Regions from separate parts of the Streptomyces sp. NPDC101132 genome, predicted to be linked through region 2. Evidence: riboswitches for the same ligand, from Rfam matches in the RefSeq annotation. Region 2 holds a riboswitch; each other region holds the start of a gene.

Region 1 (6,917 bases), on a different contig from region 2:
CCCTGTCACGGCACCACGTGGGCGCTCTACCATCGCTCTATCCGTAGCAGGCTCTCCTCCGTTTCCGCCGGACCTTCCTGTCTACGCGGGCAAACCGGCGCCGACGGAGCATCGGGGGATGCACATGACCAGCGCTCCGCACCTGCTGACCGAGGACCGGCCCGAGTTCCTGCGCCTGCTGGACGAGGTGCTCCGCACGGCCTCCGAGCGGCCCGACCTGGCCTCCGTCGGCGAACGGCTGAACACCGAACAGCTGCGCACGATGGCACTCAACGCGACCGGCATCCTGACCGCCGCGGCGGCTCCCGAGTACGAGCACTTCGTGAAGGTACGGGAAGACCTGCGCGACCCGGCGCGCCAGGAACCACGGGACACCGACGACGGCACCGGCGGGGCCGGGGCCAGCGCGGTGGTGGCGGTGCTGGCACCCGTGCTGTCCGTCACGGCCATGCTGATATTCCTGCTGGTCGGGTACTTCCTGAAGCTGCTGGACCCCGAACCGGCCTTCGCCCGGACGATGCTGACGGCGGGCTGGCTGTTCGGCGGACTGACCGTGGTCGCGATCCTGGTCGCCGCGGTCGGACTGCTGGTGACGGCGGTGCGGAACAGTTCCACCGAGGTCGTGGCGGAGGACCTCGACGCCGTACCGGAGGAGCTGGCCCGCGCGCGGGAGGCCTGGCTCAACGCGCTGCTGGAGCGGGGTGTGCTGCCGTTCCTGCGGGACGCGCTGGCCGACCCCCGGGATCCGGCGGCGCCGTCCTCGTACCGTCCTTCGGGCCGGATGCCGAGCCTCGGGTATTCGCGGCCGGACTTCACGTCCCCGGCGGGTGAGGACCCCACCCCCCGCCCGAGCTACACCAGTCCCGACTTCACGAGCCCGGACTTCGGCGGCCCGGACCGCCGACCGGACTGACGTCCACATGTTTCACGTGAAACACGGCTGTGCCGCGCCCGGCGAACCGGACGCGGCACAGGGGTTCAGGTCAGGGGTTCCGCTCAACCGACCTTGTGAAGAGCCTTGTTGTGGCCCTGAGCAGCGACGGCCGCGCGCAGGTCCTTGTGGACCATGTTGAGCGCGGTCGGCGGGATGCCATTCGAGCCGGGAGTCGGCGTAGTCAGCTGCTCCCAGTCCTCGTTGCAGTCGAGGCGACGGCTACCGAACGGCTCGGTGGGCATGCCCTCGTTGTTGATCTCGCAGGTCGTCTCCCACACCTCCCCGCTCTCGGTCAGTACCTGGATCGAGACGCCTGCGTCGCTGCTGGTCTGGGACGCGATGGAGATCGAGCACGCACCGTCGGGGAACTGGTTGCCGGTGCTGTCGGTCAGGTCGTACCAGATGAAGTCCGTCGGAGACGGCGTCAGGTCGCGGATGCCCGCGTACGCGACACCCCCGGTCAGGACGGCCTTGACCTCCTCACTGCCGCTCGGCTTGTAGGCGTCGACGTCCTGACAGATCGCCACACCCGTCGCACCGGTGGCGCCCGTGGCGCCCGTGGCACCCGTGGCACCCGTGGCACCCGTGGCTCCCGTCGCGCCCGGCGTGCCCGTGCCGTCGGCGCCGGTCGGACCGGTCGGGCCGGTGGCACCCGTGGCACCCGTGGCTCCCGTCGCGCCCGGCGTGCCCGTGCCGTCGGCGCCGGTCGGACCGGTCGGGCCGGTGGCGCCAGTCGGGCCGGTCGGGCCGGTGGCGCCGGTCGCGCCGTCACCCGTACCGGCCGGACCCGTCGGACCCGTCGGACCCGTCGCGCCGGTCGCGCCGGTGGCGCCCGTCGCGCCCGTGGCGCCCTTGCACTTGTCGTCGCCGCCACCGCCACGCACGTACTCGTCGTGGTCCTCGTGGTCCTGCCCGTGCAGGTACCTGTCCAGCAGGTGGCGGGCCAGCGGCATGCCGTGGCGCGGCCGCTCGTGCGGGCGCTCCTCCTTGCAGTCGCCGCTGCCACCCGCCGGCGCGACGGCGCTCACCTTCGGAGTGACCGCGTTGGCCGCGGCCACGGCGGGGCTGGCGAGGCCCACGAGCACGAGCGAGAGGGAGGCCAGGGCACCGCCCACCTGCCAGCCCCGGGTGCAGGGAACGGGACCCAGCTGCGTGGTCCTGCGCTCACGACTCATCAAAAACGCTCCTTCGGAGGGGATCTGCCGCCGGAACGGGTGACGTCCCGGTCGTGGGTTCGAGCTTCCTCCGGAGAGAACGGACGACGAGCAGTACCACTTGAGCGGGCGGATGCACGCGTCAACACTTCGGGCTATCAGGCACCCACCCGAGGGGGTGTTCCCGCCCGCAGACGCAGTAGAGGCTTCGGCGAGCCGTGGACAACGGCGTCACGGGGGTCACTACGGTCACGGACCGACACCGGCCCGGCCGCCCGTACGGCGGCCCGCACACCGTGGACGGGACCCTTGAGCACAGTCTGCCTGAACATGATCGTCAAGAACGAGGCGCCGACCATCCGCAAGTGCCTGGAGTCGGTGCGCCCCCTGATCGACACGTGGGTGATCGTCGACACCGGCTCCACGGACGGCACCCAGGACGTGATCCGGGAGTTCTTCGCCGACCTCCCCGGCGAGCTGTACGAGCGCCCGTGGCGGGGCTTCGACGGCAGCCGCACGGAAGCCGTCGAACTCGCCCGCGACCGGGCCGACTACCTGCTGTTCATGGACGCCGACGACGAGATGCGCATCGAGCCGGGCTTCCGCATGCCCGAGCTCACCCACGACGCCTACCAGCTGGCGGTGCACCACGGTCCGGTCATCCACTGGCGGCACACGCTCGTCGCCACTCGGCTGCCCTGGCGCTACGTCGGGGTGCTCCACGAGTACCTCGACTGCGGCGGACCGCACAGCAAGGACGTGCTCGAAGGGATCAGCCTGCTCATCGTCGGCGGCGGCGCCCGGCAGCGGGAGGGCGGCGAGCGGGAGAAGTACCTGCGGGACGCGAAGATCCTGGAGGAGGGGCTCGCCAAGGAGCCCGGCAACGCGCGCTACGCCTTCTACCTGGCCCAGAGCTGGCGCGACGCCGGCGAGAAGGAGAAGTCCCTGGCCGCCTACGACCGGCGCGCGGCCATGGACGGCTGGGTCGAGGAGACGTACCTCGCCCGGGTGTACGCCGCGCGGCTCGCCGCCGAACTGGAGCGGCCGGCGGCCGAGGTCATGGACCGCTACCTGCGCGCGTACGAGAGCCGGCCCACCCGTGCCGAGGCCATCGGCGACCTCGCCCGGCTGTGCCGCCTGGAGGGGCGCTGGCCCCTGGCCCACCTGTTCGCCCGCCGTGCGGTGGCCGTCCCGCGCCCGGAGGACATCCTGTTCGTGGAGTTCGCCTGGCACGACTGGCGCGCGCTCGACGAGCTGGCCGTCGCCGCCTACTGGACCGGCGAGTACCAGGAGTGCCTGGACTGCTGCGAACGGCTGCTCGGGGACGGCCTGTTGCCGGAGGACCAGCGCGAACGGGTCACCGCGAACCGCGACTTCGCCCGCGCGAAGCTCGGCTCGGCGTACCAGACCGTCGCCTGACCGGCGTACGCCCGGCGCCACCGGGAAGGTGCCGCCGGACGGGCCCGCGACTCCCCCCATAGGGTCGCGGGACCGTCCGGTGCGGCTGCGGCGGCCGGTGGGTCAGTCGGCCAGCGGCAGGTAGACGCGGTTGCCCGCGGCGGCGAACTCGGCGGACTTCTCCGCCATGCCGGCCTGGATCTCCTCGGCCTTCAGGTCCCCGCCGTGCTCGCGCCGGATGTCCTGCGAGATCTTCATGGAGCAGAACTTCGGGCCGCACATCGAGCAGAAGTGCGCGGTCTTGGCCGGCTCGGCCGGAAGCGTCTCGTCGTGGAACTCGCGGGCGGTGTCCGGGTCGAGGGCCAGGTTGAACTGGTCCTCCCAGCGGAACTCGAAGCGCGCGTCGGACAGCGCGTCGTCCCACTCCTGGGCACCCGGGTGGCCCTTGGCCAGGTCCGCGGCGTGCGCGGCGATCTTGTACGTGATCACCCCGGTCTTGACGTCGTCCCGGTTCGGCAGGCCCAGGTGCTCCTTGGGCGTGACGTAGCAGAGCATCGCGGTGCCCCACCAGGCGATCATCGCGGCGCCGATGCCCGAGGTGATGTGGTCGTACGCGGGCGCGACGTCCGTGGTCAGCGGGCCGAGCGTGTAGAACGGCGCCTCCTCGCAGATCTCCTGCTGGAGGTCGATGTTCTCCTTGATCTTGTGCATCGGGACGTGGCCCGGGCCCTCGATCATGGTCTGTACGTTGTGGCGCTTGGCGATCGTGTTCAGCTCGCCCAGCGTCTTCAGCTCGGCGAACTGCGCGGCGTCGTTGGCGTCCGCGATCGAGCCGGGGCGCAGGCCGTCGCCGAGCGAGTACGTGACGTCGTACGCCGCCAGGATCTCGCAGAGCTCCTCGAAGTTCGTGTAGAGGAAGTTCTCCTTGTGGTGCGCGAGGCACCAGGCGGCCATGATCGAGCCGCCGCGCGAGACGATGCCGGTCTTGCGGCGGGCGGTGAGCGGCACGTACGGCAGCAGCACGCCGGCGTGGACGGTCATGTAGTCGACGCCCTGCTCGGCCTGCTCGATGACAGTGTCCTTGTAGATCTCCCAGGTCAGCTCCTCGGCCTTGCCGTCGACCTTCTCCAGGGCCTGGTAGAGGGGCACGGTGCCGATCGGGACGGGGGAGTTGCGCAGCACCCACTCGCGGGTGGTGTGGATGTTGCGGCCGGTGGAGAGGTCCATGACCGTGTCGGCGCCCCAGCGGGTGGCCCAGGTCATCTTCTCGACCTCCTCCTCGATGGAGGAGGTCACGGCGGAGTTGCCGATGTTGGCGTTGACCTTCACCAGGAACTTCTTGCCGATGATCATCGGCTCGATCTCCGGGTGGTTGACGTTCGCCGGGAGCACCGCGCGGCCGGCGGCGATCTCCTCGCGGACGACCTCGGGGGAGACGTTCTCGCGGATCGCGACGTACTCCATCTCCGGGGTGATCTCACCGCGGCGGGCGTACGCGAGCTGCGTGACGGCCTGGCCGTCGCGGCCGCGGCGCGGCAGGCGCGGGCGGCCCGGGAAGACCGCGTCGAGGTTCTTGAGGCCGCCGCGGGGCGAGGTGTGCTTGATGCCGTCGTCCTCGGGGCGCACGGGACGGCCCGCGTACTCCTCGGTGTCGCCGCGGCCGATGATCCAGTTCTCGCGCAGCGGCGGCAGGCCGCGGCGGACGTCGGTCTCGATCTGCGGGTCGGTGTACGGACCGGACGTGTCGTAGAGCGTCACGTCCTTGCCGTTGGTGAGGTGGACCTGGCGAACCGGCACGCGGATGTCGGGGCGGGAGCCCGCGACGTAGCCCTTGTGCCAGCCCGGCTGGCGCTCGCTCTGGCCGTCCTGGCTGATGGCAGGCGTGCGTGCATCCTGAATGGTCATGAGACCCATCTCCCTACGCCGGCATTACCCGGTAACAGGTTCGGCGGTCGACGCAGCCTCCTCCCGTACCCGTCGTCTTCGACGCGCGTACGGTGATCAGCGCCCTCTCAGCCCGGTGCTCCGAGCTCCCGCGTTGTGCAAAGGTGCCCCCACGCTAGCGTCATCTGTGGCGCGCTGAACAGTGGGCCCCCTCAACTCTTGCGATGATCGGCCGGTGACCACACCGCCGCGGCCTCCCGTCGACCCCCATGACCCCACCGGCCACTCCGGCCCCTCACAGGGCTACGCCGGGCCAGGCGACCCCGACTTCGGGCACGGGGCGCACGAGGGCGGCGGGCACGGGAGCGGGCACTCGCACGGCGGCACCGGCGGGCATGGCGGGAACGCTGGGCACGGCGGGAACGGCGGGCACTCCCACGGCGGCCACTCCCACGGCGGCCACTCGCACGGGCACGGTCCGGCGGCCCCCGTCTCGAAGCACCTGCGCAAGGTCATCGCCGCCGTGCTGATCCCGTTCGCCGCCGCGGTCGTGGTGGGCCTGGTGGTGCTGTGGCCCGGCGGCGCACCCTCGCACGAGCGCACCGGGGTCGGCTTCGACCGCCAGACGCAGGAAGGGCGGGTGGCCACGCTTCAGCGGGTGGACTGCAAGGAGGTCAACGTCGCCCAGGTGCCGCCCACCGGGGACACCTCCACGCCCGAGGGGCGCGAGGCGCAGCAGCGGCAGACTGGGCAGTGCGCGAAGGCGACGATCGAGGTCACCACCGGTCCCGACAAGGGGCGTACATTCCTGGAGATCGTCCAGCCGGGCGCTCCGCGGCAGTTGACCGAGGGTCAGGAGGTCGTGGTCGCGTACGCGCCGGACGCCCCCCGCGACCTCCAGTACTCCGTGGTCGACGTCAACCGTGAGCTGCCGCTCGCGCTGCTGGCCGGCATCTTCGCGCTGGCCGTGGTGCTGGTGGGGCGGATGCGCGGGGTGTTCGCGCTGGTCGCGCTCGCCGTCAGCTTCGCCGTGCTGGTCCTCTTCATCCTGCCGGCGATCCTCCAGGGGTCGAACCCGCTGCTCGTCGCGGTGGTCGGGGCGAGCGCCATCATGCTGATCGCGCTCTACATGTGCCACGGCGTGACGGCACGCACGTCCGTCGCGGTCCTGGGGACCCTGGTCTCGCTGCTGCTGATCGGCGTGCTCGGGTCCGGGTTCATCGGGTCGGCGTTCCTGAGCGGGAACACGGATGACAACACGGGTCTGATCCACGGGCTCTACCCGGAGATCGACATGAGCGGCCTGCTGTTGGCAGGTGTGATCATCGGGTCCCTCGGCGTGCTCGACGACGTGACCGTCACGCAGACGTCGGCCGTCTGGGAACTGCACGCGGCGGACCCCACGATGGGGCCACGGGCCTTGTACCGCGCGGCCATCCGGATCGGCCGCGACCACATCGCCTCGGTGGTCAACACGCTGGTGCTCGCCTATGCCGGCGCGGCCCTGCCCTTGTTGCTGCTGTTCTCGATCGCACAGAGCAGTGTGG
Region 2 (6,917 bases):
TGCCGCACAGGGAACCGCAAGGACCCCGGCAATGGCCTTCTTCGTATGTGCACGAGGAGATCTCCATGAATCAGGGCGTGGACCCCCACACCGCTTCCGACGACAAGAGCGACCACGACAAGAAGGGCCGCCGCTTCATGCTGAAGCTGTCCGGCGAGGCCTTCTCCGGCGGCGGGGGACTGGGCGTCGACCCCGACGTCGTGCACGCGATCGCGCGCGAGATCGCGGCGGTCGTCCGCGACGGCGCCGAGATCGCCGTCGTCATCGGCGGCGGCAACTTCTTCCGCGGCGCCGAGCTCCAGCAGCGCGGCATGGACCGGGCCCGCTCCGACTACATGGGCATGCTCGGCACCGTGATGAACTGCCTCGCCCTCCAGGACTTCCTGGAGAAGGAGGGCATCGACTCCCGCGTGCAGACCGCCATCACCATGGGCCAGGTCGCGGAGCCGTACATCCCGCTGCGCGCCGTGCGCCACCTGGAGAAGGGCCGCGTCGTCATCTTCGGCGCCGGCATGGGCATGCCGTACTTCTCCACCGACACCACGGCCGCCCAGCGCGCCCTGGAGATCGACGCCGAGGCCCTGCTCATGGGCAAGAACGGTGTCGACGGCGTCTACGACTCCGACCCCAAGGCCAACCCCGACGCGGTCAAGTTCGACGCCCTGGAGTACGGCGAGGTGCTGTCCCGCGACCTCAAGGTCGCCGACGCCACCGCCATCACGCTCTGCCGTGACAACAAGCTGCCGATCCTCGTCTTCGAGCTGCTCGCGGAGGGCAATATCGCGCGCGCCGTGAAGGGTGAGAAGATCGGCACGCTCGTGAGCGACCAGGGCACCCGGGCCTGAGCGACCCACCCCGCCCGAACCATCCACTCAAGACATGCAGGAGCACGTGGTGATCGAAGAAATCCTCCTCGAGGCCGAGGAGAAGATGGAGAAGGCCGTCGTGGTCGCCAAGGAGGACTTCGCCGCGATCCGCACCGGCCGTGCGCACCCGGCGATGTTCAACAAGATCGTGGCCGACTACTACGGCGCGCTGACCCCCATCAACCAGCTCGCGTCCTTCTCGGTGCCCGAGCCGCGCATGGCCGTGGTGACCCCGTTCGACGCGAGCGCGCTGCGCAACATCGAGCAGGCCATCCGCGACTCGGACCTCGGCGTCAACCCGAGCAACGACGGCCGCATCATCCGGGTCAACTTCCCGGAGCTCACCGAGGAGCGCCGCCGCGACTACATCAAGGTCGCCCGCGGCAAGGCCGAGGACTCGAAGGTCTCCATCCGCTCCGTGCGCCGCAAGGCCAAGGACGCCCTCGACAAGCTCGTGAAGGACAAGGAGTCCGGCGAGGACGAGGTGCGCCGCGCCGAGAAGGAGCTCGACGACACCACCGCGAAGTACGTCGCGCAGGTGGACGAGCTGCTCAAGCACAAGGAAGCCGAGCTCCTCGAGGTCTGATGAACGACTCTTCCTGGGCGGCGGAGCCGGTACCGGCGGGTCCCGCATACGATGTGCTCGGAGGGCCGCAGACTCGGCCCATGCCCATCGTGCCCGACGCCGCCGGTCGAGACTTCGAAGACCGGGAACCACGCGACCGGGGGGCGGCTCAGCCGAGCGGCCCCCTGTTCCGCGACGAGACGCCGCCGCAGGAGCCCATGCCCACGCCCCCGCCCCAGGCCCCGCAGGAGGCCTCCTCCCCGCCGCCGAAGAAGCGTGCGGGGCGGGACCTGCGCGCCGCCATAGGGGTCGGCGTCGGCCTCGGCGCCGTGATCTTCGCCTCGCTCTTCATCGTGAAGGCGGTCTTCGTCGGCGTCATCGCGGTCGCGGTGGTCGTCGGGCTGTGGGAGCTGACCTCCCGGCTCCAGGAGCGCAAGGGCATCAACGCGCCCCTGGTCCCGCTCGCCGTCGGCGGCGCCGCGATGGTCGTCGCCGGGTACGTGCGCGGGGCCGAGGGCGCCTGGGTCGCGATGGCCCTGACCGCGCTCGCCGTGCTCGTGTGGCGGATGACGGAGCCCCCCGAGGGCTACCTGAAGGACGTCACGGCCGGCGTGTTCGCCGCGTTCTACGTGCCGTTCCTCGCGACCTTCGTGGCGATGCTGCTGACCGCCGACGACGGCCCGCAGCGGGTGCTCACCTTCCTGGTCCTCACGGTGGTCAGCGACACCGGCGCCTACGCGGTGGGCTGGCGCTTCGGCAAGCACAAGCTCGCCCCGCGGATCAGCCCCGGGAAGACCCGGGAGGGACTCTTCGGCGCCGTGGCCTTCGCGATGGCGGCCGGTGCGCTGTGCATGGAGTTCCTGATCGACGGGGGCAGCTGGTGGCAGGGCCTGCTGCTGGGCCTCGCGGTCGCGGTCAGCGCCACCCTGGGCGACCTCGGTGAGTCGATGATCAAGCGGGACCTCGGCATCAAGGACATGGGCACCCTGCTGCCCGGTCACGGCGGGATCATGGACCGGCTGGACTCGCTGCTGCCCACCGCGCCGGTGGTGTGGCTGCTGCTGGCGCTCTTCGTGGGCACCGGCTGAGCCGTCCCGGGTATCCTGGAAGGCGCGTCACTCCCGAGTGGCGCGCCTTTCTCGTCCCCCGCGAGCCGCGGGGGGACGCCCTGTGAGGTCTCCTGGCGCCGGTCGCGCCAATGCCATCGGCTCCGTTTTCCGCGGAGGCCGGCCAGGCCTCGTCGTACTGAGGAGAAACCGATCATGGCCCGCCCCCTTCCGGGAGAACTGACCTTCGTCGCGCCCAAGGGGGCGAAGAAGCCGCCCCGGCACCTCGCCGACCTCTCGCCCGCCGAGCGGCGCGAGGCCGTGGCCGCGATCGGCGAGAAGCCGTTCCGCGCGAAGCAGCTCTCGCAGCACTACTTCGCCCGCTACGCGCACGACCCGGCCGAGTGGACCGACATCCCGGCCGCCGCGCGCGAGAAGCTCCAGCAGGAGCTGCTGCCCGACCTGATGAGCGTGGTCCGGCACATCAGCTGTGACGACGACACCACCCGCAAGACCCTCTGGAAGCTGCACGACGGCACGCTGGTCGAGTCCGTCCTGATGCGCTACCCGGACCGGGTCACCATGTGCATCTCCTCGCAGGCCGGCTGCGGCATGAACTGCCCGTTCTGCGCCACCGGACAGGCGGGCCTGGACCGCAACCTGTCCACCGCCGAGATCGTCCACCAGATCGTCGACGGCATGCGCGCCCTGCGCGACGGCGAGGTCCCGGGCGGCCCGGCCCGCCTGTCGAACATCGTCTTCATGGGCATGGGCGAGCCGCTGGCCAACTACAAGCGGGTCGTCGGCGCCATCCGCCGCCTGACCGACCCCGAGCCCGACGGCCTGGGCCTGTCGCAGCGCGGCATCACCGTCTCCACCGTCGGCCTGGTCCCGGCCATGCTGCGGTTCGCCGACGAGGGCTTCAAGTGCCGCCTCGCCGTCTCCCTGCACGCTCCCGACGACGAGCTGCGCGACACCCTCGTCCCCGTGAACACCCGCTGGAAGGTCCGCGAGGTCCTCGACGCGGCCTGGGAGTACGCCGAGAAGTCCGGCCGCCGCATCTCCATCGAGTACGCGCTGATCCGCGACATCAACGACCAGGCCTGGCGCGGCGACCTGCTGGGACGCCTCCTCAAGGGCAAGCGTGTGCACGTCAACCTGATCCCGCTCAACCCGACCCCGGGCTCCAAGTGGACGGCCTCCCGCCCCGAGGACGAGCGGGCCTTCGTCCAGGCCATCGCCGGCCACGGCGTCCCGGTGACCGTCCGCGACACCCGTGGCCAGGAGATCGACGGAGCGTGCGGACAGCTCGCCGCCAGCGAGCGGTAACCTGGCCCCGTACATCTGCATATTCCGACAGGGGAGCGCCACAGCGCTGAGAGTGCGGGCACCGTCACGCCGCAGACCCTCTGAACCTCGCCCGGGTCATTCCGGGTAGGAAGTTCGGTCATCACTCAAGCTGTTGCGCCCTGCCCCGGCGTCCGCTCCCAGAGCGCCGGGGCGGGGCCGCGTCTTCTCCTGGTCACTCCAGGAGGAATGTTCCGTGAGCACCACCAAGAAGATGGCGGGCGCCGTGCTGGCCACCGCCCTGGGCGCGGCCGCGCTCGCCGGCTGCGGCAACGGTGACGAGAAGGACGGTGCGGCGCCGGGCGGCGGGCCGAAGTCCAAGACGGTCACCCTCGTCAGCCACGACTCCTTCAACGCCACCCCGGCCGTGCTGAAGGAGTTCGAGCAGCAGAGCGGCTACACGGTCAAGGTCCTCAAGAGCGGTGACGCGGGCGCGGCCCTCAACCAGGAGATCCTCACCAAGGGCTCCCCGCGCGGCGACGTCTTCTTCGGCGTCGACAACACGCTGCTCTCCCGCGCCCTCGACAACGGCATCTTCGTCCCGTACGAGGCCAAGGGCCTGGCGGAGGTCCCCGAGCAGTACCAGCTGGACAAGGCCGAGCACCGCGTCACCCCGGTCGACTCCGGCGACATCTGCGTCAACTACGACAAGAAGTTCTTCGCCGACAAGAAGCTGGCCCCGCCGGTCACCCTCGACGACCTGGTCAAGCCCGAGTACAAGAACCTCCTGGTCACCGAGAACGCCTCGACCTCGTCGCCCGGCCTCGGCTTCCTCCTCGCGACCGTCGGCAAGTACGGCGAGGACGGCTGGAAGGACTACTGGACCAGGCTCAAGGCCAACGGCGTCGAGGTCGTCGACGGCTGGGAGCAGGCCTACAACGAGCGCTTCTCCGGCTCCGCGGGCGGCAAGAAGGCCAAGGGCGACCGCCCGCTGGTCGTCTCCTACGCCTCCAGCCCGCCGGTCGAGGTGCTGTACGGCGAGCCGCAGCCGGCCGTGGCGCCCACCGGCGTCTCCACCGGCACCTGCTTCCGCCAGACCGAGTTCGCCGGCCTGCTCCGGGGCGCGAAGAACGAGGCGGGCGGCAAGGCCCTGCTGGACTTCCTGATCAGCAAGAAGTTCCAGGAGGACATGCCGCTCCAGATGTTCGTGAACCCGGTGGTCAAGGACGCGAAGCTGCCGGAGATCTTCACCAAGCACGGCGTGGTGGTCGAGAAGCCGGAGACCGTCGCTCCGGACGCGATCGCCAAGAACCGTGAGCAGTGGGTCGGGGCATGGACCTCGCTCGTGCTGAAGTAGCGGAGGACGCGGTCCGGGAGGTGCCCGCGGGCTCCTCCCGGCGCGCGACGGCGGTGCGGCTGGGCCTGATGGCCCTGCCGCTCGCCTTCTTCGCGATCTTCTTCGCCTGGCCCGTGGCCGCGATCGTGGGCCGCGGGATCAGGACCGGCACCGGCTGGCAGTTCGGCCGGATCGGCGAGGTGCTCACCCGGCCCGACATCGCCGGGGTGCTGTGGTTCACCACCTGGCAGGCGCTCGCCTCCACGGCACTCACGCTGCTGATCGCGCTCCCCGGCGCGTACGTCTTCGCGCGCTTCGAGTTCCCCGGCAAGCAGCTGCTGCGGGCCGTGGTCACCGTCCCCTTCGTGCTGCCGACCGTCGTGGTGGGCACGGCCTTCCTGGCGCTACTGGGCCGGGGCGGGATGCTGGACGAGCTGTGGGGCGTACGCCTCGACACCACCGTGTGGGCCATCCTCCTCGCGCACGTCTTCTTCAACTACGCCGTCGTGGTACGCACCGTCGGCGGCCTGTGGTCCCAGCTGGACCCGCGCCAGGAGGAGGCCGCCCGCGTGCTGGGCGCCGGCCGGTTCGGCGCCTGGCGGCGCGTGACGCTGCCCGCCCTCGGGCCGGCCGTCGCCGCGGCCGCCCTGATGGTCTTCCTCTTCACCTTCACCTCCTTCGGCGTCGTCCAGATCCTCGGCGGACCGGGGTACGCCACGCTGGAGGTGGAGGTCTACCGGCAGACCGCCCAGCTGCTGGACCTGCCGACCGCCGCCGTGCTGACGCTGGTGCAGTTCGCCGCCGTCGGTGCGATCCTCGCCGTGCACGCCGTGACGGTGCGCCGGCGCGAGACCGCGCTCCGGCTGGTCGACCCCGCCCGCACGGCCCACCGGCCCGCCGGCCCCGGGCAGTGGGCGCTGCTCGGCGGGGTGCTCCTGACGGTCCTGCTGCTGATCGTGCTGCCCCTGGGCGTGCTGGTGGAACGCTCCTTCGACGCGCCCGGCGGCCACGGCACCGACTTCTACCGGGCACTCCAGTCCGCCGACGGCGGCACCTTCCTGGTCCCGCCGCTGGAGGCGGTCTGGAACTCCCTCCGGTACGCGCTGGCCGCCACCGGCATCGCGCTGCTGATCGGCGGCCTGGCCGCGGCGGCGCTCACCCGGCGCGCCGGCCGCCTGGTGCGGGGCTTCGACGCCCTGCTGATGCTGCCGCTGGGCGTGTCCGCGGTGACGGTGGGCTTCGGGTTCCTGATCACGCTGGACGAGCCGCCGCTCGACCTGCGCACCTCCTGGATCCTGGTGCCGCTGGCGCAGGCGCTGGTCGGGGTGCCCTTCGTGGTGCGGACGATGCTGCCCGTACTGCGTGCCGTGGACGGGCGGCTGCGGGAGGCGGCGGCGACGCTCGGCGCCTCGCCGCTGCGGGCCTGGCGGGAGGTGGACCTGCCGATGGTGCGGCGGGCGCTGCTGATCGCCGCCGGGTTCGCCTTCGCGGTGTCCCTCGGCGAGTTCGGGGCCACCGTGTTCATCGCGCGGCCCGACCGGCCGACGCTGCCGGTGGCCGTGGCGCGGCTGCTGGGGCGCGCGGGTGAGCTGAACTACGGGCAGGCGATGGCGCTGAGCACGATTCTGATGGGGGTGTGCGCGGTGTCCCTGCTGGTGCTGGAGCGGCTGCGGCCCGAGCGGTCCGGGGAGTTCTGATGACGTTGCTGGAACTGGACGCGGTGTCGGTCCGCTTCGGGTCGCGGACGGTGCTGGACGTCGTGGACCTGGCGGTGGCCGAGCACGAGACCGTCTGTGTGCTGGGTCCGAGCGGGAGCG
Region 3 (6,917 bases), on a different contig from region 2:
CGACGTCGACCCCGCCGGCGAGGACGGCGTCGAGGAACTCGGGGAGGTCCCCCTGGCGCTTGCGCGCGTCCGTGCAGAGGTAGAGCCGGGCGTCGGACAGGGCGGCGCGGGCGTCGACGGACATGGAGGTACCCCCCGGGTGGGGCGGCGTACGGGCCGCTCGGGCCCGTACGCCGCGTGGTGGTTCGGTTCGGATCAGACGGCGAGCGCCTGGGCGCGGCGCTTCACTTCCGTGCCGCGATTCTCACTCAGGGCCTGTGCCGGCGTGCCGGGCAGGGTCGGGTCCGCCGTGAAGAGCCACTCCAGCATCTCCTCGTCGGTGAAGCCGTCGTCCCGCAGCAGCGTGAGGGTTCCGGAGAGGCCCTTGACCACCTTGTCGCCGTCGATGAAGGCGGCCGGCACCTGGAGGGCGCGGTTCTCACCGCGGCGCACCGCGATCAGCTGGCCCTCCTTCACCAGCTGGCGGATGCGCGTCACCTCGACGTCCAGCATTTCGGCGATGTCGGGGAGGTAGAGCCACTCGGGGACGAGAGCATCGATCTTTGCGTCAATCTCGGTCACGGGACAAGCCTGCCATCCCGGACCGACAGCCGGTACCCGGGCGGTGCCGGAGGGGGTACGGCGAACCGCACCCCCGCGCGTCAGCGGGCGGCGGACTTCAGCGGGGCCGCGGCGTCGGCCACCCGGGCCGGGTCCACCGGGACGCCGCTCTCGATGAGCTTGCGGCCCTGCGCCAGGTCCCGGGGCCGGCCCACGGCCAGCACCGCGACCAGGGCCTCGCCGCGCAGCCAGCACGCGGACCAGGCGGCCTCGGCCGGGTCCCCGCGCCAGACCAGCGCGTCGCCCTCGGCGTGGTGGCCCGCGTACTGCACGAAGCGGCCGAACTGCTCCGACCAGAAGTAGGGCACCGGGTCGTACACGAGGGCCTCGCCGCCGGGCCCGGCCAGGATGTTCGCGGCCACCGTCCGGGGACCCTGGAGGGCGTTGTCCCAGTGGTGGACGACGAGCCGCCCGCCGAAGCGCGCCGAGGGGAAGGAGGCGCAGTCGCCGACCGCGTACACGTCGGGCAGCGAGGTGGCCAGGTGGTCGTCGGCGGTGACGGAGCCGTCCGCGCCCCGCTCGATGCCCGAGCCGTCGAGCCAGCCGGTCGCGGGCCGGGCGCCGATGCCCACGACCACGGCACCCGCGGGCAGCTCGGTGCCGTCGGCGAGCACCACGGCGCCGGGGGTGACCTCGGCCACCCGGGCGCCGGTCACCAGGCGGGCGCCGGCCTCGGCGTACCAGCCGGACATCGCGTCGGCGACCTCGGCGGGCAGCGCACCGGCGAGCGGGCGGGCTGCCGCCTCGACCACGGTGACGGCGCAGCCGGCCTCGCGGGCGGCGGTGGCGAACTCGGCGCCGATCCAGCCGGCGCCCACCACGACGACGTCGTGCCGCTCGGTGATCACGGGCTTCAGCCGCTCGGCGTCGTCGAGGGTGCGCAGCAGGTGCACGCCCGGCACGCCCTCGGTGCCCGGGAGAGTGAGGGGCTCGGCGCCGGTGGCGAGGACCAGGGTGGCGTACGGGACCGGGCCCGCGGAGGTGTCCACCTCGTGGTCGGCGGCGCGCAGGCCGGTGACCTCGACGCCGAGGCGCAGCTCGATGCCGAGCCCCTGGAAGTCGACGTCGAAGGCGGAGTCCTCGGCCTTGCCGAGCAGCACCGCCTTGGAGAGCGGCGGCCGGTCGTACGGCTGGTGGGGTTCGGCGCCGAGCAGGGTCACCGGTCCCGTCCAGCCCTGTTCGCGCAGGGCCACGGCGGTCTGCACGCCCGCCATGCCCGCGCCGACGATGACGACGCCGTGCGCCGTGTCCTGGGTCTGACTCAGCTGATCGCTCACGCCGCACACCCTAACCACCTGACGGATCGTCAGGAAAGTCGGTGTCCGTCCGGGGCGGAGCGCCGCTCGCGGCGTGCTCGCGGGCGGCCTTACCCGCGCTCGGGGCCGGGGGATAGTCTGGCCACCGTACCTATCGCGGGAGCCCGGGCGGACCGGGCTGAGAGGGAGGCTGGCCGGCCTCCGACCGTACGAACCTGATCCGGGTCATGCCGGCGAAGGGAGGGGCTGGACGCCCATGCACCCATCTCGTAAGGGATCCGACGTCCTCGTCATCGGGGGCGGGATCATCGGCCTGGTCACGGCCTGGCGCGCCGCGCGGCGCGGGCTGCGCACCGCGCTCGCCGACCCGCGGCCCGGCGGCGGCGCCGCCCAGGTGGCGGCCGGCATGCTCGCCGCCGTCACCGAACTCCACTACGGCGAGGAGACCCTGCTCGGCCTCAACCTCGCCTCCGCCGCCCGCTACCCCGAGTTCGAGGCGGAGTTGACCGAGGCGAGCGGCGGCCTGGACATCGGCTACCGCGCCTGCGGCACGCTGGCCGTGGCGCTGGACGCGGACGACCGTACGCACCTGCGCGAGCTGCACGCGCTGCAGCGGCGCTGCGGGCTGGAGTCGGAGTGGCTCACCGGCCGCGAGTGCCGCCGCCTGGAGCCGATGCTGGCGCCCGGGGTGCGCGGCGGGCTTCGCGTCGACGGCGACCACCAGGTGGATCCGCGGCGGCTGGCCGCGGCCCTGGTCGCGGCCTGCGAGCGGGCCGGCGTGCTCTTCCACCAGACCTCCGTGGAGCGGCTGACCGTCACCGCCGACCGGGCCGCCGGCGCCGTGCTCGACACCGGCGAGGAACTCGCCGCCGACCAGGTGGTGCTGGCCGCCGGCAGCCACAGCGGCCGGCTGGCCGGCCTGCCGCCGGAGGTCGTGCCGCCGGTCCGGCCGGTCAAGGGTCAGGTGCTGCGGCTGACGGTGCCGGGGGCGTACGCGCCGTTCCTCACCCGCACGGTCCGCGCCGTGGTCCGCGGCAGCCACGTCTACCTGGTGCCCCGGGAGAACGGCGAGCTGGTCGTCGGGGCCACCAGCGAGGAGCTGGGCTGGGACACCACCGTCACCGCGGGCGGGGTGTACGAACTCCTCCGCGACGCCCACGAGCTGGTGCCCGGCCTGACCGAACTCCCGCTCACCGAGACCCGGGCCGGCCTGCGCCCCGCCTCCCCCGACAACGCCCCGCTGCTGGGCCCCACGGAGCTGCCCGGCCTGCACCTGGCCACCGGGCACTACCGCAACGGCGTGCTGCTGACCCCCCTCACCGGCGAGGTGATGGCGGAGCTGCTGGCCACCGGTGAACTGCCGGAGGTGGCCCGCGCGTTCACGCCGCGCCGCTTCTCCCCCGCAGCAGTACGTGAGGAGTCCCTCGTATGACCGTGTCCGTGAACGGCGAACCCCGCGAGATCGCCGCCGGGACCACGCTGGACGCGCTGGTCGCCACCCTGACCTCGGCTCCCTCCGGGGTGGCCGCCGCCGTCAACGAGACCGTGGTGCCGCGCGGCCAGTGGCCGGCGACGGCCCTCGGCGACGGCGACCGGGTCGAGGTGCTGACCGCGGTGCAGGGAGGCTGAGCATGTCCGACCTCCTCACCCTCGGCGGCCGGACCTTCTCCTCCCGCCTGATCATGGGCACCGGAGGCGCGCCCAGCCTGGACGTCCTGGAACGCGCCCTGGTCGCCTCCGGCACCGAGCTGACCACGGTGGCGATGCGCCGCCTGGACCCCACGGTGCAGGGCTCGGTGCTCTCGGTGCTGTCCAGGCTGGGGATCCAGGTGCTGCCGAACACCGCCGGGTGCTTCACGGCCGGCGAGGCGGTGCTGACCGCGCGGCTGGCCCGGGAGGCGCTGGGCACCGACTGGATCAAGCTGGAGGTGGTCGCCGACGAGCGGACCCTGCTGCCGGACCCGGTCGAGCTGCTGGACGCCGCCGAGGTGCTGGTGGACGACGGCTTCACCGTGCTGCCGTACACGAACGACGACCCGGTGCTCGCGCGGAAGCTGGAGGACGCGGGGTGCGCGGCGATCATGCCGCTGGGGTCGCCGATCGGTTCCGGACTCGGCATCCGCAACCCGCACAACTTCCAGCTGATAACCGAGCGGGCGGGGGTGCCGGTGATCCTGGACGCGGGGGCGGGCACGGCCTCGGACGCGGCGCTGGCGATGGAACTGGGGTGCGCCGCGGTGATGCTGGCCTCCGCCGTGACGCGGGCGCAGGAGCCGGTGCTGATGGCGGGGGCGATGCGGGACGCCGTCTCCGCCGGGCGGCTGGCGTACCGGGCGGGGCGGATCCCCCGCCGGCACTTCGCCGAGGCGTCGTCCCCCGTGGAGGGCCGCGCCGCCCTGGACCCGGAACGCCCGGCCTTCTGACCGCCCGGCCGTGCCGGGCCCGGGCCCCGTCCCGGTCGGGGCCCGGCGCGGCGTGGTGCGTCACAGGTGTGCCGCAAGGCACGGGGACCCGGGCCGGGAGGCGGGGCGGCACTCGTAGAATTCCCTGGTGGATACGACCCTGGAAGACCCGCTCGTCGGGCGCGTGATCGACGGCCGCTACCGCGTCGACGCCCGCATCGCCGTCGGCGGCATGGCCACCGTCTACCGGGCCGTCGACACCCGGCTCGACCGCGTCCTCGCGCTCAAGGTGATGCACCCGGCGCTCGCCGCCGACGGCGCCTTCGTCGAGCGGTTCATCCGCGAGGCGAAGTCCGTGGCCCGGCTGGCGCACCCGAACGTGGTGGCCGTGTTCGACCAGGGCACCGACGGGCCGTACGTCTACCTCGCCATGGAGTACGTCAGCGGCTGCACCCTGCGCGACCTGCTCCGCGAGCGCGGCGCCCTGCAGCCGCGCGCCGCGCTGGACGTCCTGGAGCCGGTGCTCGCCGCCCTCGGTGCCGCCCACCGGGCCGGGTTCGTCCACCGGGACATGAAGCCCGAGAACGTCCTCATCGGCGACGACGGACGGGTCAAGGTCGCCGACTTCGGCCTGGTCAGGGCCGTGGGCTCGGTCACCGACACCACCGGCGCGGTGCTCGGCACCGTCTCCTACCTCGCGCCCGAGCAGATCGAGAACGGCACCGCCGACACCCGCGTGGACGTCTACGCCTGCGGCGTCGTGCTGTACGAGATGCTCACCGGCGGCAAGCCGCACTCCGGCGACACCCCGGCCCAGGTGCTCTACCGCCACCTGAACGAGGACGTGCCGCCGCCCTCGGCCGCCGTGGCCGGTCTGCCGGTGGAGCTGGACGAGCTGGTCGCCACCGCCACCGCGCGCAACCCCGACCTGCGCCCGTACGACGCGGTGATGCTGCTCGCGCAGGTACGCGAGGCCCGCGCCGCCCTCAGCGACGCGCAGCTCGACGCGGTGCCGCCGCAGTCGCGCGCCGAGGCCCACAGCGCCTCCGAGGACCGCACCAGCGTGGTCCCCCGGCCGGTCGCCACGTCCGCCCCCGCGGACGACGTGAGCCACACCACCCGCTTCGAGCACCCGCCGGTGCCGCCCCTGCCGCCGGGGGCGCCGTCCGGCCCGGCCCGGCGGCGGCCCTCCCGCGGCACGCTGATCGCCCTGGTGGGGACGCTGCTGGTGCTCGCGCTGGGCACCGGCGTCTGGTACATCGGCGCCGGCCAGTTCACCCGCGTACCCAGCCTGCTCGGCAAGACCGAGGCGGAGGCCCGGGACCGGCTGGCGGAGGCCGGCCTCGACGTGGGCGACGTACGCCAGGAGTTCAGCGAGACCGTCGAGCGCGGCAAGGTGATCGGCACCGACCCGGCGCCGGGCGCGCAGATCCGGGGCAACGGCTCGGTGTCCCTCGTGCTCTCCCGCGGGCCGGAGATCGTCACCGTGCCCAAGGTGAAGGGGCTCCCGCTGGAACGCGCCAAGGCCGAACTGGCGAAGGTGGGCCTGGCCCCCGGCATGGTCACCCAGGCGTTCAGCGGGGCCGTGCCGCGCGGCTCGGTCATCGGCACCGATCCCGAGGCGGGCGAGAAGCGGGCCCCGGACACGGCCGTCGCGATCGTCGTCAGCAAGGGCGCCCCGGTGGACGTGCCCGGCGTGGTCGGCTCCCCGCTGGACGACGCCCGCTCCGCGCTGGAGGGCCTGGGCCTGAAGGTGCAGGTCGCCGCGGAGCAGATCAACTCCCCGCAGCCGCAGGGCACGGTGGCCAACCAGTCGGTGGCCGCGGGAGCCAAGGCCGCCACCGGCGACACCGTGGTGCTCACCGTCTCCAAGGGGCCGCGAATGGTCCCGGTGCCCGACGTCACCGGCCGGAACGTGGAGGACGCCAAGCGGGCCCTGGAGGACGCCGGCTTCGAGGTCAAGGTGGAGAAGCCGTTCATCTCCTTCAGCGACGACGTGGCGAGCCAGTCGGTCAAGGGCGGCACGACCGCCCCCGAGGGCAGCACGATCACCATCAGGATCAAGGGACTGTGACGACAGCACTGCGCAACCCAGTGGGCGGGCACGTGCCCGTCGCCGGCGGGCTCGACCGCGTCGGGCTGACCTACGCGCGGGAGATGGGGGCCGAGACCGTACAGGTCTTCGTCGCCAACCCGCGCGGCTGGGCCACCCCCGCCGGCAACCCGGCCCAGGACGAGGCGTTCCGCGCCGCGTGCGCCGACGAGGGCATCCCGGCGTACGTGCACGCCCCGTACCTGATCAACTTCGGCTCGCACACCCCGGCGACGGTGGAGCGGTCCGTGGAGTCGCTGCGCCACTCGCTGCGGCGCGGCCGCGAGATCGGCGCGCTCGGCGTGGTCGTGCACACCGGCTCGGCGACCGGCGGACGTCCTCGCGAGAAGGCGTTCGCGCAGGTCAGGGAGCACATGCTGCCGCTGCTCGACGAGCTGACCCACGACGACGACCCGTTCCTGCTGCTGGAGTCGACGGCGGGGCAGGGCTTCTCGCTGTGCTCGCGCACGTGGGACTTCGGACCGTACTTCGAGGCCCTGGACGCCCACCCGAAGCTGGGCGTCTGCCTGGACACCTGCCACATCTTCGCCGCCGGGCACGACCTGG

What was found. Region 2 has a riboswitch for thiamine pyrophosphate ahead of ACIQUR_RS10580 (thiamine ABC transporter substrate binding subunit). Riboswitches for the same ligand answer to the same signal wherever they lie in the genome.
Region 1: linked by a shared signal. The riboswitch ahead of thiC (phosphomethylpyrimidine synthase ThiC) and the one ahead of ACIQUR_RS10580 (thiamine ABC transporter substrate binding subunit) in region 2 are both predicted to bind thiamine pyrophosphate.
Region 3: linked by a shared signal. The riboswitch ahead of thiO (glycine oxidase ThiO) and the one ahead of ACIQUR_RS10580 (thiamine ABC transporter substrate binding subunit) in region 2 are both predicted to bind thiamine pyrophosphate.

Annotation. Positions count from the first base shown of each region.
Region 1 is NZ_JBIVYX010000011.1:194,763-201,679, forward strand. Features, by position in the region: gene ACIQUR_RS25360 (hypothetical protein) at 119-913, shown strand; gene ACIQUR_RS25365 (hypothetical protein) at 997-2,109, opposite strand; gene ACIQUR_RS25370 (glycosyltransferase) at 2,398-3,507, shown strand; gene thiC (phosphomethylpyrimidine synthase ThiC) at 3,610-5,391, opposite strand; TPP riboswitch at 5,385-5,533, opposite strand; gene ACIQUR_RS25380 (YibE/F family protein) at 5,606-6,917, shown strand, end outside.
Region 2 is NZ_JBIVYX010000004.1:23,025-29,941, reverse strand. Features, by position in the region: gene pyrH (UMP kinase) at 66-845, shown strand; gene frr (ribosome recycling factor) at 895-1,452, shown strand; gene ACIQUR_RS10590 (phosphatidate cytidylyltransferase) at 1,452-2,519, shown strand; gene rlmN (23S rRNA (adenine(2503)-C(2))-methyltransferase RlmN) at 2,694-3,806, shown strand; TPP riboswitch at 3,826-3,936, shown strand; gene ACIQUR_RS10580 (thiamine ABC transporter substrate binding subunit) at 4,021-5,121, shown strand; gene ACIQUR_RS10575 (ABC transporter permease) at 5,190-6,797, shown strand; gene ACIQUR_RS10570 (ABC transporter ATP-binding protein) at 6,797-6,917, shown strand, end outside.
Region 3 is NZ_JBIVYX010000003.1:290,719-297,635, reverse strand. Features, by position in the region: gene thiE (thiamine phosphate synthase) at 1-124, opposite strand, end outside; gene ACIQUR_RS08920 (Rv2175c family DNA-binding protein) at 196-561, opposite strand; gene ACIQUR_RS08915 (NAD(P)/FAD-dependent oxidoreductase) at 642-1,877, opposite strand; TPP riboswitch at 2,003-2,115, shown strand; gene thiO (glycine oxidase ThiO) at 2,113-3,288, shown strand; gene thiS (sulfur carrier protein ThiS) at 3,285-3,485, shown strand; gene ACIQUR_RS08900 (thiazole synthase) at 3,488-4,279, shown strand; gene pknB (Stk1 family PASTA domain-containing Ser/Thr kinase) at 4,407-6,332, shown strand; gene ACIQUR_RS08890 (deoxyribonuclease IV) at 6,341-6,917, shown strand, end outside.